2 regions of the Pseudoalteromonas sp. JSTW genome follow, and region 1 is predicted to be linked to the other one. Evidence: predicted binding sites of a transcription regulator. Region 1 holds the regulator's gene; the other holds the start of a gene.

Region 1 (7,534 bases):
AAGGGTATCAGTTGTCACGGCTAACTGACAGTTTTCAGGCACGGTGACCAACGCACAATCGTCACCTATTCCAAGGTTTACATCACGGCGGATAATACCGCGACCTTTAAAGTAACGATTGATTAATTCAAATTCCTTCATACACAAAAAAGCCGGCCCAAGCCGGCTCTCCTCTACGGGGTTACTTACTTACGCAGTTCTTTAACTGCTTTATCAAGTACACCGTTGACAAATTTATGACTGTCTTCAGCACCAAACATTTTCGCAAGCTCAATACCTTCATTGATTGCTACTTTATAGGGTACGTCTTCACGGAACTTAAGCTCATAGGCAGACAGACGTAAAATTGCTTTTTCGACCATATCTAACTCATCAGCAGGGCGTGCTAAATGTGGTGCAACAATCTCATCAAGTTGCTTACAATTAACAACAACACCACGTGCTAGGTCTTTGAAATATTCGACGTCGATTTTAGTCACATCATTTTCAATTAACATTTGCTGTTCGATATCAGCAATTGGGTTGGCACTTAACTGCCAAGAATATACGGCCTGAAGTGCTAAGATGCGTGCTTTACGTCTTGCTGCTGGTTTCACAGAGATTCCTTAAACTTAAATTTTGTCTAACACATTAACCATTTCGAGCGCGCCTAAAGCAGCTTCGCCGCCTTTATTGCCCATTTTGGTGCCTGCGCGTTCGATTGCTTGTTCAATGCTTTCAGTGGTTAATACGCCAAATGCAACCGGGATATCGTACTCAAGTGATACTTGTGCAAGACCTTTGTTTGATTCGCCAGCGACTAAATCAAAGTGTGGTGTGCCACCTCTGATCACGACACCGAGGGCGATGATTGCATCATGTTCTTTCTTTGCTGCAACGCGTTTCGCTGCTAAAGGTAATTCAACGGCACCTGGTACGTAAACAACAGTAATGTCGTCGTCAGATACACCACCTGTGCGCTTAAGCTCATCAACAGCACCTGCTAAAAGGCTGCTACCAATAAAGTCATTAAAGCGTGAAATGACAATGGCAAATTTTTTGCCCGGTGCGTATTTGTTACCTTCAATAATTTTCATTTAATAACCCTAAAAAATAAGTTTAAGCGGTTGCGATTGCGCAAAAATTACGGCGCATAATACCACAAAAATATAAAAGTCGCCTAGTTAACCTGAACTCTGGATAATAAATCTATCTCCAGCGGTTACTTTCAACGCTTACTGCCTTGAATTTACATGCAATAGGCCAAGAATACCTTGGCCTTAAAATTAGCTTGCTAGTAAATTTTGTTAACTAAGCTGTGCGTTAATTAAGACTGCGGCTCAACGTAATCAACCACTTCTAAGTGGAAACCAGACAATGCATGATACTTCTTCGGACGACTCATCAAGCGCATTTTCTCAATGCCAAGGTCTGCTAAAATTTGTGACCCCACACCCACAGTGCGTGACGTGCCTTGGAATTTACGATGACTGACATTTTCACCCGCATCTTCTGCTGCAAATGCTTTGACCGTTGCTTCAAGATCTTCGGTTGATTCTTGTTTACCTAAGATAACCAATACGCCGTTATGCTCAGCAATATAGGCCATTGCATCTGATAAACTCCAGCTACGATCTGCGCTGCGGTCTGACAGTAAAATATCGTTAAACGTACTTTGTAAGTGAACACGTACTAACGTAGCGTCATCTTTCGATACGTCGCCTTTTTGCAATGCATAGTGGAGCTGACCATCAATGGTGTCTTTATACGTGACTAAATCGAATTCACCGTGATCGGTTGGCAACTTACATTTTGCAACACGTTCAATGGTGGTTTCGTTTAGATTTCTGTACTCGATTAAATCAGCAATTGTACCAATCTTCAGACCATGCTCTTTAGCAAACACCTCAAGGTCGGGACGACGGGCCATGGTGCCATCGGCATTGAGAATTTCAACAATAACAGAAGAAGGCTCAAGACCAGCCAAGCGCGCTAAATCACAGCCCGCTTCAGTGTGACCCGCACGGGTAAGAACGCCGCCAGGTTGTGCCATAATAGGGAAAATATGACCCGGCTGTACGATATCGCTTGGCACAGCTCCTTTCGCAATGGCCGCTTGCACTGTGCGTGCACGATCTGCAGCTGAAATACCAGTTGTTACGCCTTTTGCAGCTTCAATCGACATTGTGAAGTTTGTTGAGAAAGCCGCTCCGTTATTTTTAACCATTAACGGTAATTCTAACTGCTGACAACGCTCTTGAGTCATGGTTAAACAAATTAAACCACGACCATGCGTTGCCATAAAATTGATAGCATCTGCACTTATGTGCTCTGCTGCGATAATTAAATCGCCTTCATTTTCTCTATCTTCATCGTCCATTAAAATAACCATTTTACCGGCTTTAATGTCATCGATAATTTCTTGCGCGCTGTGTAAATTCATAATGTGCCCATGAGAGTATGATTAATAATGACGTATCTTCGCTTATTTAATAAAACCAGCTTGCGCTAACAAGCTCATAGATATGTCTGAACGGGAAGGTTGTTCAGCCCCTTTGATCAGGCGCTCTAAGTAGCGAGCAATTTGATCAACTTCTAAGTTAACCTGCGTGCCCACTTGAAATTCTGCAATCGTCGTTTGCTCAGCGGTGTGTGGAACAATGGTCAGCTTGAAGCGATTTTGCTCGACCTCATTCACTGTTAAACTAATTCCATCAATACATACCGATCCTTTATACGGAATGTATTTCATTAAATTATGGTCGGTACTTAGCCAGTACTCTGTTGCTCTGGCATTGGCGGTAATGCTTTCAACTGTCGCGATGCCATCAACATGGCCTGACACTAAATGCCCACCAAGGCGAGAAATTGGCTGCATGGCCTTTTCTAGATTCACGGTTTGGCCTTTTTTATAGTGCGCAAACCCTGTCAGGCTAATGGTTTCATTTGATAAATCAGCACTGAAGCCATCGCTATGTTTAGTAACCACTGTTAAGCACACACCATTTGTTGCAATACTGTCGCCTAGTTTTACGTCTTTCATATCCAAATCATTACTTTGAATACGAATAGCAAGATCACCTTGTTTTTGTGTTAATTCAACAATTTTACCTGTTGCTTCAATTATTCCAGTAAACATAATGCTACTCTTTATCTTCAGTGTGTGTGGCTTGCTTTGCTTTGTACGCTGTTAAGCGGATATCGTCGCCAATTATCTGTGTGTCGGTAAACGTTAATTGAGTGACATCACCCATGGCTGTTACTTCTGCAAAGTTTAGTAAGCTTTTGCCCATATCACCTATTAACTTTGGGGCAATATAAACAATGTATTCGTCTATTAGGTCTTGCTGTGCAAAAGCGCCCGCTAGGGTTGCTCCTGCTTCAAGCCAAATATGATTAAATTGTAATTCGGCTAACCGTGCTAAAACGGCCGATAAATCAACTTTATTCTTGTTAGCTGCCACCACTTCGTGTTTTACAAAATGTGGCCATTGCTGCTGATTATCAAGCTGTGTTGTGAAAATAATCACCGGACTCTCAATACTAAATAAAGCGAGATCTGGGGTGAGTCTGTTTTGCGAATCGATAATCACACGTGTTGGCTGACGTATCGGCAATGATGTTGGCATTGCAAATGGCAGCTCTTCAGTACGCACATTTAATTTGGCGTTATCACTGATAACAGTATCTGCACCACTCAAAATTGCGCAGCTTTGTGCGCGAAATGCTTGAACGTCTTGGCGTGCTTGCGGACCCGTGATCCATTTACTTTGACCGTTATTAAGTGCCGTTTTTCCATCTAAACTACAGGCCATTTTACAGGTAACAAAAGGCAACCCTGTTTCCATTCGCTTCAAAAAGCCTTTGTTTAAATCGCGCGCCTGTTGCTCAAGTAACCCAGAGGCAACGTCAATACCTGCATCAGCCAATATTTGTAAGCCACGGCCACTGACTGCTGGATTTGGGTCTACCATTGCAGCAATCACTTTACTTACACCAGCCGCTTTTAGGCCTTCAGCACAGGGCGGAGTACGACCATAATGACTGCAAGGTTCAAGCGTCACATAGGCTGTTGCCCCTTTGGCATTATCGCCAGCAACGGCCAGTGCATTCACCTCGGCATGACCCTGCCCGGCAAGTTGATGAAAACCCTCACCAACTATATGGCCGTCTTTAACAAGTACACAACCCACATTAGGGTTTGGCGTCGTGGTAAAACGGCCCTGTTTGGCAAGCTCAATAGCGCGTGCCATATAAATGCTATCAAGTTCAGTGAACGACATGCTTAATCACCTAAACGGGCAATTTCTTCGCCAAACTCACGAATATCTTCAAATGAGCGATATACTGAGGCAAACCTAACATAAGCTACTTTATCAAGCTTTTTGAGCGATTCCATAATACACTCGCCGATTAAATGGCTTGAGATTTCACGCTCTCCGGTGGCACGTAGCTGTGATTTAATCACGTTAACGACTTCTTCGATTTGCTCTGTACTCACTGGGCGTTTTTCTAATGCGCGGTGCAGACCATTTAATAATTTGTCTTCGTTAAAAGGTTCTCGACTACCGTCTTGCTTTATCACCCTTGGCATAACAAGTTCAGCACCTTCAAAGGTGGTAAAACGCTCGTGACATTCGTTGCATTCGCGACGGCGTCTAACTTGGTGACCACCGCCAACAAGTCGTGAATCGATTACTTTAGTATCTTTTGCTGTGCAAAAAGGGCAATGCATAAGGTTAAACTTCCGTTTATAAAAAACAAAAAAAGACCGCTTAGTAAGCGGCCTTTATAATAGCAAAAAACAACACTATTGTTATCTTAATTACGGTTTAACCAGCAATTAAGCGTAAACAGGTAGTTTTTTACAGATTGCTTTAACTTTCTCTTTTACTTCTGCTTGTACTGATGCATCGTTGATGTTGTCTAGTACGTCACAGATCCAGCCAGCAAGTTCTTTAGACTCAGCTTCTTTGAAACCACGGCGCGTAATTGCCGGAGAACCAATACGAAGACCCGACGTTACAAACGGTGAACGTGGGTCATTTGGTACTGAGTTTTTGTTTACTGTGATGTTTGCATTACCAAGGGCAGCGTCAGCATCTTTACCTGTGATATCTTTATCAATTAGGTCTAGAAGGAATAAGTGGTTGTCTGTTTTACCAGAAACAACTTTATAGCCACGCTCTTGTAACACTTCAACCATTGCTTGTGCGTTTTTAACCACTTGCGCTTGGTATGTTTTGAATTCAGGCTGTAATGCTTCTTTAAACGCAACCGCTTTAGCAGCGATGATGTGACATAAAGGACCACCTTGGCCACCCGGGAATACGGCGCTGTTAAGCTTTTTATAGATCTCTTCATCACCACACGCAGAAACAATTAGACCGCCACGAGGACCCGCTAATGTTTTATGAGTTGTTGTTGTAACAACATGCGCGTGAGGGATTGGGCTTGGGTATACGCCAGCCGCAATAAGACCTGCAACGTGTGCCATATCTACGAATAAGTACGCATCCACTTTATCAGCGATTTCACGGAACTTAGCCCAATCAACGATACCTGAGTATGCAGAGAAACCCGCAATGATCATTTTTGGTTTGTGCTCTAGTGCTAGTGCTTCAACTTGAGCGTAATCAATTTCGCCCGTTTCTTCATTTAGGCCATATTGAATTGCGTTGTACGTTTTACCAGAAAAGTTAACGTGTGAACCATGCGTTAAGTGGCCACCATGAGCTAAGCTCATACCTAGTACGGTGTCATGTGGCTGAAGAAGCGCTTGGAAAACAGCCGCATTAGCTTGTGAACCAGCGTGCGGTTGTACGTTTGCGTAGTCTGTGCCGAATAACTCGTTTGCACGGTCAATTGCTAATTGTTCAACAACGTCAACGTGCTCACAACCGCCATAGTAACGTTTGCCTGGATAACCTTCAGCATATTTGTTTGTAAGCTGAGAACCCTGTGCTTCTAGCACGCGTGGGCTACAGTAGTTTTCAGACGCGATCAGTTCGATGTGCTCTTCTTGACGAGCCGTCTCTTTAGTGATGGCTGCAAATAACTCTGGATCGAAATCCGAAATATTCATGCTACGTTCTAACATGGGGTCTCCTAAGGCAACGTGTATGGTGTTTTTTTGAAGGCTATATTGTACGCTGAAAACGCACATTTGCCTATCGTGTAAAGATGAACATATTTAAACAGGGATTGAATTTATTTCACAGTGTTTTAATAATGATATTTTTTTATTGATACATAACGAAAATTTATGAATTTAAAATATTACATAGGTTTTTAAAATGTCATTTGCATAAAAAATAGCACACAGGCATTGCTTTTTACTATTTTCAAACTACCCTAATAGTCTTAATAAATATCAAGGATGGTATAAAATCTCATGTTAGCAAAACCTCTTTACGAAGCCGCCCCCTATGGCTACTTTATCCTCGGCATCAGTTGCATCACATTAGCGAATAATGTGGTGCCTACAGTCATTGGTATCGTACTCTTTTTACTGGGTGCAAATATTTGGCGAATGCGCTCAAATGCAAGACGCACAGATCATTCGAGTCAACGAGTAAATCAAAGAAAGCTCTATTATTACTATGAATTTAAACCATTTATTGTTTTTATTGCGGCATATACCTTGATCCAATGGACACAAAATGAACTTGTTTCAGTGATTGGCGTGTTACTGTGTATTACCGCTGTGGTGATTCTTGTGATGCGGATTTTAAACCGGCATAGTCATTCAATATTGCATTAAAAAAGAGCGGCTTAGCCGCTCTTTTTTATGGTTTTTTACGCCAGTTTTTTTAACAGCTCAGTACGCAAAAGCTGGTAATCACACACAATATCTTCTGCAAGACATTGCTTTGCTAACGCATCTGCTAAAGGCTTTGGCATCGGTAACTCAATCTCGAGTATTTCTTCCACGCTTTCTTTAAATTTAGCGGGGTGTGCCGTCGCTAAAAAGATACCCGCACTGCCCGGTGCAATGTTTTCTTTTAAGCCTTGGTATGCAATCGCAGTATGAGGCTCTGCAACATACCCTGTTTGATGAATTTTTTTCATCACCTCTTTGGTTGTCTCTTCATCGACACAGCTTGAATAAAAGTCATCATAACTAAACCATGCATTATCTAACATGTGCTGAACACGCGGCCAATTGTTTGGTTTACTCACATCCATCGCGTTCGATAACGATTCAATCGTTGCGTTAGGAGCCCACTCTTTATTTTGCAAGAAACGAGGCACCGTATCGTTTTGGTTGGTTGTTGCACTAAGTTTTGCCACTGGCATCCCTAGTACAGCGCCAATCATCGCAGCACACACGTTACCAAAGTTTCCACTTGGTACAGAGATATGCGCTTTAGCACGTTGCGCTTTTGGCAATTGCGCTATTGCTTCAAAGTAGTAACACACCTGTGCAACTAAACGACTGATGTTGATTGAATTCGCTGAGTTTAACCCTAGCTTTTCTTTTACTTCATCATCGAGAAACGCTTGTTTTACCATGCTTTGGCAATCATCAAAGCTGCCATCAACCGCATAGCAA
Region 2 (7,534 bases), 290 kb from region 1:
TACGGATCACCCCGTTGTTGCTGACCCTAAAGGTACTGAGCTTAATCAAGCAAGCTTACAATTCAAGAATAAAGAGTTGCACGTTGTTGCGGGTAGACAACGTATCAACCTTGATGACCAACGATTTGTAGGGGGTGTCGCATGGCGCCAGAATGAACAAACTTTTGATGGTTACAGAGTCGTTTATAAACCAACAGAGTCATTAAAGTTCGACTACAGCTATGTGTTTAATGTGAATCGTATTTTTGGTGAAGACAGCAATAAAAGCGATTTGCACGGTAAATTACACTTTGCCAATGCTGCATACCAAGTTAATAAGCAATTTAATGTCAGTGTGTTTGCCTATCTCTATGACTTTGATGCTGCTTTAGCCAGCTCAACACAAACAATAGGTGTGCGCGCAACAGGCCAATTATCCGATTCATTGAGTTATACGCTCAGTTATGCAACTCAACAAGATTATGCCGATAACCCCAATTCGTTTGATGCTGACTATATATTAGCGGAGCTAAAGGGCAAAGTGAGTAAGCTTGGCTGGAAAGTTGGCTATGAGCTGTTAGGCTCAGATAACAACATAGGTTTTAGTACACCACTGGCAACAGGGCATAAGTTCCAAGGTTTTGCAGATAAGTTTTTAGCGACTCCAGGTAATGGACTTGCTGATTTATACTTTGGCGTTAATGGGCAGTTGGCAGATATAAAGCTGAGCGCGACTTATCACTTTTTTGATAGTGATGCACACAGCATCGATTATGGCCAAGAGCTTGATTTAACGGCTGCATATGCACTTTCAAGCAACTGTAATGTGCTGTTTAAATATGCCATGTACAACGCTGATGATTATGCCACGGATACCGATAAGGTATGGTTGATGCTCACTCATAAGTTTTAACCGCTTAGCATGCTTTTTAGCAGCTAGATTAGTTTCAGTTCCCTGCAATTATGAGCCTCTTCGGAGGCTTTTTTCTGTGTGATATCCCAAAACCTCATTGTTATTCCTCCAATATCTCCTTTTATCTCTCTCGTAGAGTGATAGGGAGTGTTAATACACCTTAGTAGGTAGTAAGCGCAGTTAATAAAGGCATTGCTTTACAGTGCGCCTATTCATAGGGGGTAGAGGTGTTTTTGGCTGCACGGCGGTTACCTTTATTCCTTGATTTACATCAATTCTTTTTTAGTAAGTCGGCTCAGAATCAAATTAATAAAACCGTTTGGAGACGACAATGGCGAGTGAAAAATTTAACCTTTTTTCCTTTCAAGGAAAAATGAAAATCTTACATCTTAGTTGGCTTGCATTCTTTATCACCTTTTTTGTGTGGTTTAATTTTGCACCGTTACTACAGGCTGTAAAAACCACCTTGGGATTAAGTACAGAGCAAGTAAAAACACTACTGATCTTGAACGTGGCTTTGACCATTCCTGCCCGCGTGATTATTGGCATGCTAACCGATAAATACGGGCCAAGGTTAGTCTATTCATGTTTGCTGATTGTCAGCGCAGTACCTTGTTTAATGTTTGCTTTTGCTGATAGTTTTTTGCAAGCTGCCATTGCTCGTTTTTTACTTGGGTTTATCGGCGCAGGCTTTGTTATTGGTATCCGCATGGTGTCTGAGTGGTTCCCTCATCACGAGTTAGGCACCGCAGAAGGTGTGTATGGTGGCTGGGGTAACTTTGGTTCCGCTGCTGCGGCTTTTTCACTGCCTACGTTGGCATTAATTTTTGGCGGCGATGATGGTTGGCGTTATGCAATTGGTATTACGGGTGTAATGAGCTTTGTTTATGGTTTTATTTATTATTTTAATGTAACCAATACACCTAAAGGCTCGACGTACTTTCGTCCTAAAAATTTAGGGGCGATGGAAGTCACTTCTAAAGGCGATTTTTTCTTACTCCTAATCATGAAAATCCCTATGTATGCAGCAATGGCATTACTGGCTTGGAAACTCTCACCCAATGGTGTTGGGATGATTGAAGCAAATGTCGTACACCTTATTTATGGTGGGTTAGTGCTGTTGTACTTGTTTGAAGTTAAAAAAGTGTGGAACGTAAATAAAACGGTATTTGAGCAAGAAGTACCTGAGTTACATCGCTATAGTTTTAAGCAAGTAGCTGTGCTGGATATTTTGTATTTTACAAATTTTGGTTCTGAGCTTGCTGTGGTGTCAATGCTGCCGCTATTTTTTGCTGAGACCTTCTCGCTCGACCCTGTTATGGCAGGGATGGTGGCCGGTGCGTATGCATTTATGAACTTAATGTCACGCCCAGCAGGTGGGTTTATTTCAGATAAGTTTGGTCGCCGTACAACGTTACTTATTTTAACCGCCGGTTTAGCCGCAGGTTATCTGTTAATGGGCATGGTTAATTCGCAGTGGCCATTATGGTTAGCAGTTGCAACAGCCATGGCGTGTTCTTTCTTTGTTCAATCAGGTGAGGGTGCTGTGTTTGCGGTCGTGCCATTAATTAAACGTCGCTTAACAGGGCAAATTGCAGGGATGACAGGGGCATATGGTAACGTTGGGGCAGTTACATTTTTAACTGTGTTATCGTTCGTTGATTATGCAACTTTCTTTTATGTTATCGCCGGTACGGCAATGATTGGCTTTGTTACTTTGTTCTTTATGGATGAACCGCGAGGTCAAATTGCTGAAGTACGCGAAGACGGGACTGTTGAACTGATTGATGTATCACACAAATAAATCTTAATACGATAGAAAAGCCAGCTTAAGCTGGCTTTTTTCGTTATTAACTAAGGGGATGTTTTAACGTTATGACAAACCTTATTTATGACTTAGGTCTAAATACTTGAACCACAGATTCATCACATTCTAAGTAAGGCCCTTCAAGTAAATCAATACAATAAGGCACCGCAGGAAATACGGCATCAAGACATTGACGAATCGCTTTGGGTTTGCCCGGTAAGTTAATAATTAATGAGCGGTCTCTTATCCCCGCTGTTTGTCGAGAGAGTATAGCCGTTGGCACGTATTTTAAGCTTTCAGTACGCATTAACTCACCAAATCCTGGCATCATTTTGTCACACACCGCTTCTGTGGCTTCGGGGGTTATGTCTCGTTTGGCGGGACCCGTTCCACCTGTGGTAATGATTAAAGCGCATTGTTCTTGATCGGCAAGCTCGCATAATGCCGCTTCAATTAAATGTTGCTCGTCTTCGACTAATCGATAGCATGCCTGCCATGGCGAACTTAAATAGTCATTTAATGTATCGGTGATAGCGGGTCCCGATAAGTCATCGTACTGGCCTCGGCTTGCGCGATCACTAACAGTCAAAATTCCAATTTTCGCAGTCATTTTCATCTCTTTACAATTCATTTATTCGCACTCTAGCAAAGTGATGGGTAAAGGTAACTCCTCCAAAGTAGGTAGAGGTGTTTGGGGGGCGCTCCGTTTCGCTGCATTTTATTTTTGACAGGAGGGGGTTTTGATTGGCTACCCATTTTGTTCTTTTGGCAGAACTAAGCTGCTTTGATCTAGATCAAGTTTCAAACTGGCTTAAAACGGTGTTGATACTATATATTGATCATATTGAAATTTAAAACACAATATGTAGTGGTTTATGTTTAATGTATTAGAACCCCAAGTGTGCTTTCAAGAAGTCCCCGGACACATTGCGTTAGGCTTTGTGTGCACGGGGTGCCCCTTGCGCTGTCCTGGGTGTCATAGCGTTGATACATGGGATCCAAAGCATGGTGAGCGGTTAACATCGCAACGCTTTCTAGGGTTACTTGAGCGCTATAAGCACTTGATAACTTGTGTGGTGTTTTTTGGCGGAGAATGGCAGGAAGGTGATTTAGTTTATTTTTTAAAGTTAGCAACGCAGCAAGGCTTAGCAACGTGTTTGTATACCGGGCTTGAGGATGTGTCGGAGCAATTAAAAGCACAGCTGACTTATGTAAAAACGGGCCGTTATGTCGCTGAATTAGGTGGCCTGGCGAGCCATTTAACTAATCAACGATTTATTGAAATTGCTTCGGGTAAGGTACTTAACTCATTATTTTTAAAAGGATAACAAAAATGTCTATGCTGAATTGTGAACAATTAAAAGAAAAAATGCGTTTCATCGAAAACTATACACAGGCCAAGAATGCGGCCGATGGTTCTAAAGTGGATGCGAATGCAAATGTGACATTAAAAAATATAGCGACGCTAGAATCAGAAATAATGAAAGACTTTTTCATTCACGTTAATCGCACTCAGGTTAGTAATAAAATAACCGCGCTTTTCGGCGAGTCATTGGGCAAAGAGTACCTTCGACAAATTGAGAATCATGAAATTTATGTGCATGATGAAACGAGTTTAAAGCCTTACTGTACTTCTATCACCATGTATCCATTTTTATTGGATGGGCTAACCAAATTAGGGGGAGAGTCTAAGGCACCCAAGCATTTAGAATCGTTCTGCGGCAGTTTTGTGAATCTTGTTTTTGCAATTAGCGCGCAGTTTGCAGGGGCTGTCGCGACGGTCGAATTTTTAATGTATTTTGATTACTTTGCGCGTAAGGATTACGGCGATGATTATTTAGTTACTCACTATAAACAGATAGAAAATCACTTACAGCACGTCGTGTACGCTTTAAATCAACCCGCTGCTGCACGAGGTTATCAAAGCGTATTTTGGAATATCTCGTTGTACGATAGTGCATACTTTGAGGCTATGTTTGGTCATTTTGTGTTTCCTGATATGACGGCTCCAGATTGGTCGTCTTTAAAGGCACTGCAAGACATGTTTTTAAATTGGTTTAACCAAGAGCGAAACAAAGCTGTTTTAACATTCCCTGTTGTCACCGCTGCCATGCTAGTAGAAGACAATGAACCTAAAGATAAAGAATTTGCATTGATGTGTGCCGAAAACTTAAGTCAGGGCGGCTCATTTTTTGTTTATCAATCAACCGATGCTGATTCATTAGCCTCATGCTGTCGACTTCGTAATGAAATTAGCGATCATAGTTTTTCGTATAGTTTAGGCGCGGGGGGCGTTTCGACGGGCTCTATCAATGTTATTACACTCAATATGAATCGATTGGTGCAAGATGGCAGAGACCTAGCAACAGAAATAAGAAAAATACATGCTTATCAAATCGCGTATCGCACCTTAATGGAAGAGTACCAGCAAGCGGGCATGCTACCGGTGTACGACGCAGGGTTTATTTCCTTTAACAAGCAATTTTTAACCATTGGTATTAATGGCATGGTTGAAGCCGCAGAGTATTTAGGTATTCAAGTGGGGGTTAATGATGCGTATAAAGAATGGGTGAAAAGTCAGTTAGAAGTGATTTATAAAGAGAATCGCTTAGCAACAAAAGAGACCGGCTTTTTATTTAACACTGAGTTTGTTCCTGCTGAAAATTTAGGGATAAAAAATGCCAAATGGGATAGCGAAGATGGCTACTTCACGCCAAGAGAATGCTACAACAGTTATTTCTATTTAGTAGAAGACACAACACTAAATCACCTTGATAAGTTTATATTGCATGGTAAATCGATGACAGAGTTTTTAGATGGTGGCTCAGCACTGCATTTGAACTTAGAAGAGCATTTAGACACTGAGCAATATATGCAGTTATTTAATGTGGCAGCGCGAACGGGGTGCAATTATTTTTGCATTAATGTGAGGATCACCATTTGTAATCACTGTGAGTATATCGATAAGCGCTCAAGGCAATCATGCTCACAGTGTGGTTCAACAGATATTGATTATGGCACACGCGTGATTGGCTACTTAAAAAGAGTGTCGTCATTTAGTCATGGCCGACGCAAAGAGCACAAATTGCGACATTACCAATGCACAAAAGTACAACAATCAGCGTTAGCCTAACAATGTAAAGGGGCGTCTATTGCCCCTTTTGCCTTAACCTTGCATAAAAAGAATATTATTTTCTAAATGAATGTGCTCGTTTAAATCGTTGTAGAGCTCATGTATTTTGGCATAAAGACGCTGCCAGTCTTCATCAGCATCGTGCGGAGGAGTAAACTTATTGGTGAGTGTGGTTAATTTTTCGAGTGCCTTCTCGTGCTCTAAGTGCTCTGCTTCCATCACACTAATAGGACCCGATGGATAATAACCTTTCATGATCATTGGGAATAAAATGGCCTCTTCTTTCATCATATGTTCTTCAAGTTCATATTTCATTTGCGATAAATGAGATTCCAGATGATGAGGGTAGTCAGCATGATCAGTATTTTTTAATTTCACTGCTTTGGTTAATTGGATCAATTGTTGAAATTGCATTCTGTGCTTTTCATGAAAATTATCGATGATATGCGCAATGAGCTTAATGGGCGATTGCGCCTCCCAGTTTATGTTACTGCCAGAAATAGCTTGTCCAATATGAGTGTGTTGCTTGGTGGTTGAGTTATCTTCATTGACAAGGTCAATAGCATTAGCGCTTTCGCTCGCTATATCATTTGATGTTTCTGTACGAGCAGACATTCTCAATCCTTACTTTTAAATGACGAATGGTTTAATCAATCTAGTTGAAACATAGGACGAAAGATATTCCTCAAAGGGGATAGAAAACGCTTAACCTTTACTAGGTAGTGCCCGTAAAAATTCATTTAATACCTTACCTAATAGGGGATTTCCCTCATGCCATGTAGGGATTGATCCTGATAGCTGCCAACTTCATTCGGCTATTTAATTAGAAATGTAAATAAAACATTAACCATTTTAGGCGTCAATTCACGCAAGGTAGGTGTCAGATGAAACTATTAATGAAAAATATGGCGGTTGGTTTAACGCTTGCAGGATTCAGTTTAAACGCAGCGGCAGCCGCAGTGATAGGCTCTCAATTAGAGCAACAGCTTAAAACTATGTCGCTCACAGACAAAGCGATGGTGGTTGTAAGTTACGAGCAAATGGAAGCACTTAAAGCCACACAAATAAGTAAGTTAATTAATCTAGGTATCACACAAAGTGTGCAATTTAAGTCATTACCAATGATTGGTGTTGTTGCATCACCTACACAAATTAAAAAGTTAGCAGCAATGGAAGGGGTTCGCTCTATTTTTGCAAATAGACCTTTAACTTATTACAACCTAGAAGCGCGAGAAATTACGGGGGTCGAAAAGCTTCAATCAGACGAATTCACGGCTAATAATGGGATGACGTTCACAGGTAAAGGCGTCACCGTTCTTGTCAATGATTCTGGTATTGATGCGTCACTCGCTGATTTAGAGTATGGCGCTAAAGTCATTGAAAACGTGCAAGGGATTACTCATGCCAGTGCTATTTCAATTACTGGTGCAAGTGGTGTGTGGATTGAAGGCCAACTTAACACCGATTTAAATGTAGGTCATGGCACACACTGTGCGGGCACTGTGGCTGGTTGGGGAAGTCATTCTGATGGTAAGTACCAAGGTGCAGCACCGGGTGCTGATTTAATTGGTTATGGTTCTGGCGCAGGTATTTCTATTTTGGATGCTCTGGGTGGTTATGACTATGCCATTACCCATATTTGGGATTTTAACTCGCCGATTCGTATCATGAGTAACTCATGGGGAAGCAGTGGTAAGTTCGA

The links. The regulator NrdR, encoded in region 1, represses ribonucleotide reductase genes. The targets are predictions, from matches to a motif close to AAACACNANATNTNGTGTTT.
Region 2: the regulator NrdR is predicted to act here: its motif matches at 3,554-3,573, upstream of nrdG (anaerobic ribonucleoside-triphosphate reductase activating protein).

Annotation. Positions count from the first base shown of each region.
Region 1 is NZ_CP058972.1:2,764,169-2,771,702, forward strand. Features, by position in the region: gene thiL (thiamine-phosphate kinase) at 1-141, opposite strand, end outside; gene nusB (transcription antitermination factor NusB) at 186-596, opposite strand; gene ribE (6,7-dimethyl-8-ribityllumazine synthase) at 612-1,076, opposite strand; gene ribBA (bifunctional 3,4-dihydroxy-2-butanone-4-phosphate synthase/GTP cyclohydrolase II) at 1,307-2,422, opposite strand; gene GZH31_RS12505 (riboflavin synthase) at 2,465-3,118, opposite strand; gene ribD (bifunctional diaminohydroxyphosphoribosylaminopyrimidine deaminase/5-amino-6-(5-phosphoribosylamino)uracil reductase RibD) at 3,123-4,262, opposite strand; gene nrdR (transcriptional regulator NrdR) at 4,265-4,714, opposite strand; gene glyA (serine hydroxymethyltransferase) at 4,823-6,079, opposite strand; gene GZH31_RS12525 (hypothetical protein) at 6,374-6,742, shown strand; gene thrC (threonine synthase) at 6,778-7,534, opposite strand, start outside.
Region 2 is NZ_CP058972.1:3,052,073-3,059,606, reverse strand. Features, by position in the region: gene GZH31_RS13775 (alginate export family protein) at 1-892, shown strand, start outside; gene GZH31_RS13770 (NarK family nitrate/nitrite MFS transporter) at 1,224-2,696, shown strand; gene mog (molybdopterin adenylyltransferase) at 2,782-3,309, opposite strand; gene nrdG (anaerobic ribonucleoside-triphosphate reductase activating protein) at 3,575-4,027, shown strand; gene nrdD (anaerobic ribonucleoside-triphosphate reductase) at 4,033-5,832, shown strand; gene GZH31_RS13750 (hemerythrin domain-containing protein) at 5,866-6,447, opposite strand; gene GZH31_RS13745 (S8 family serine peptidase) at 6,717-7,534, shown strand, end outside.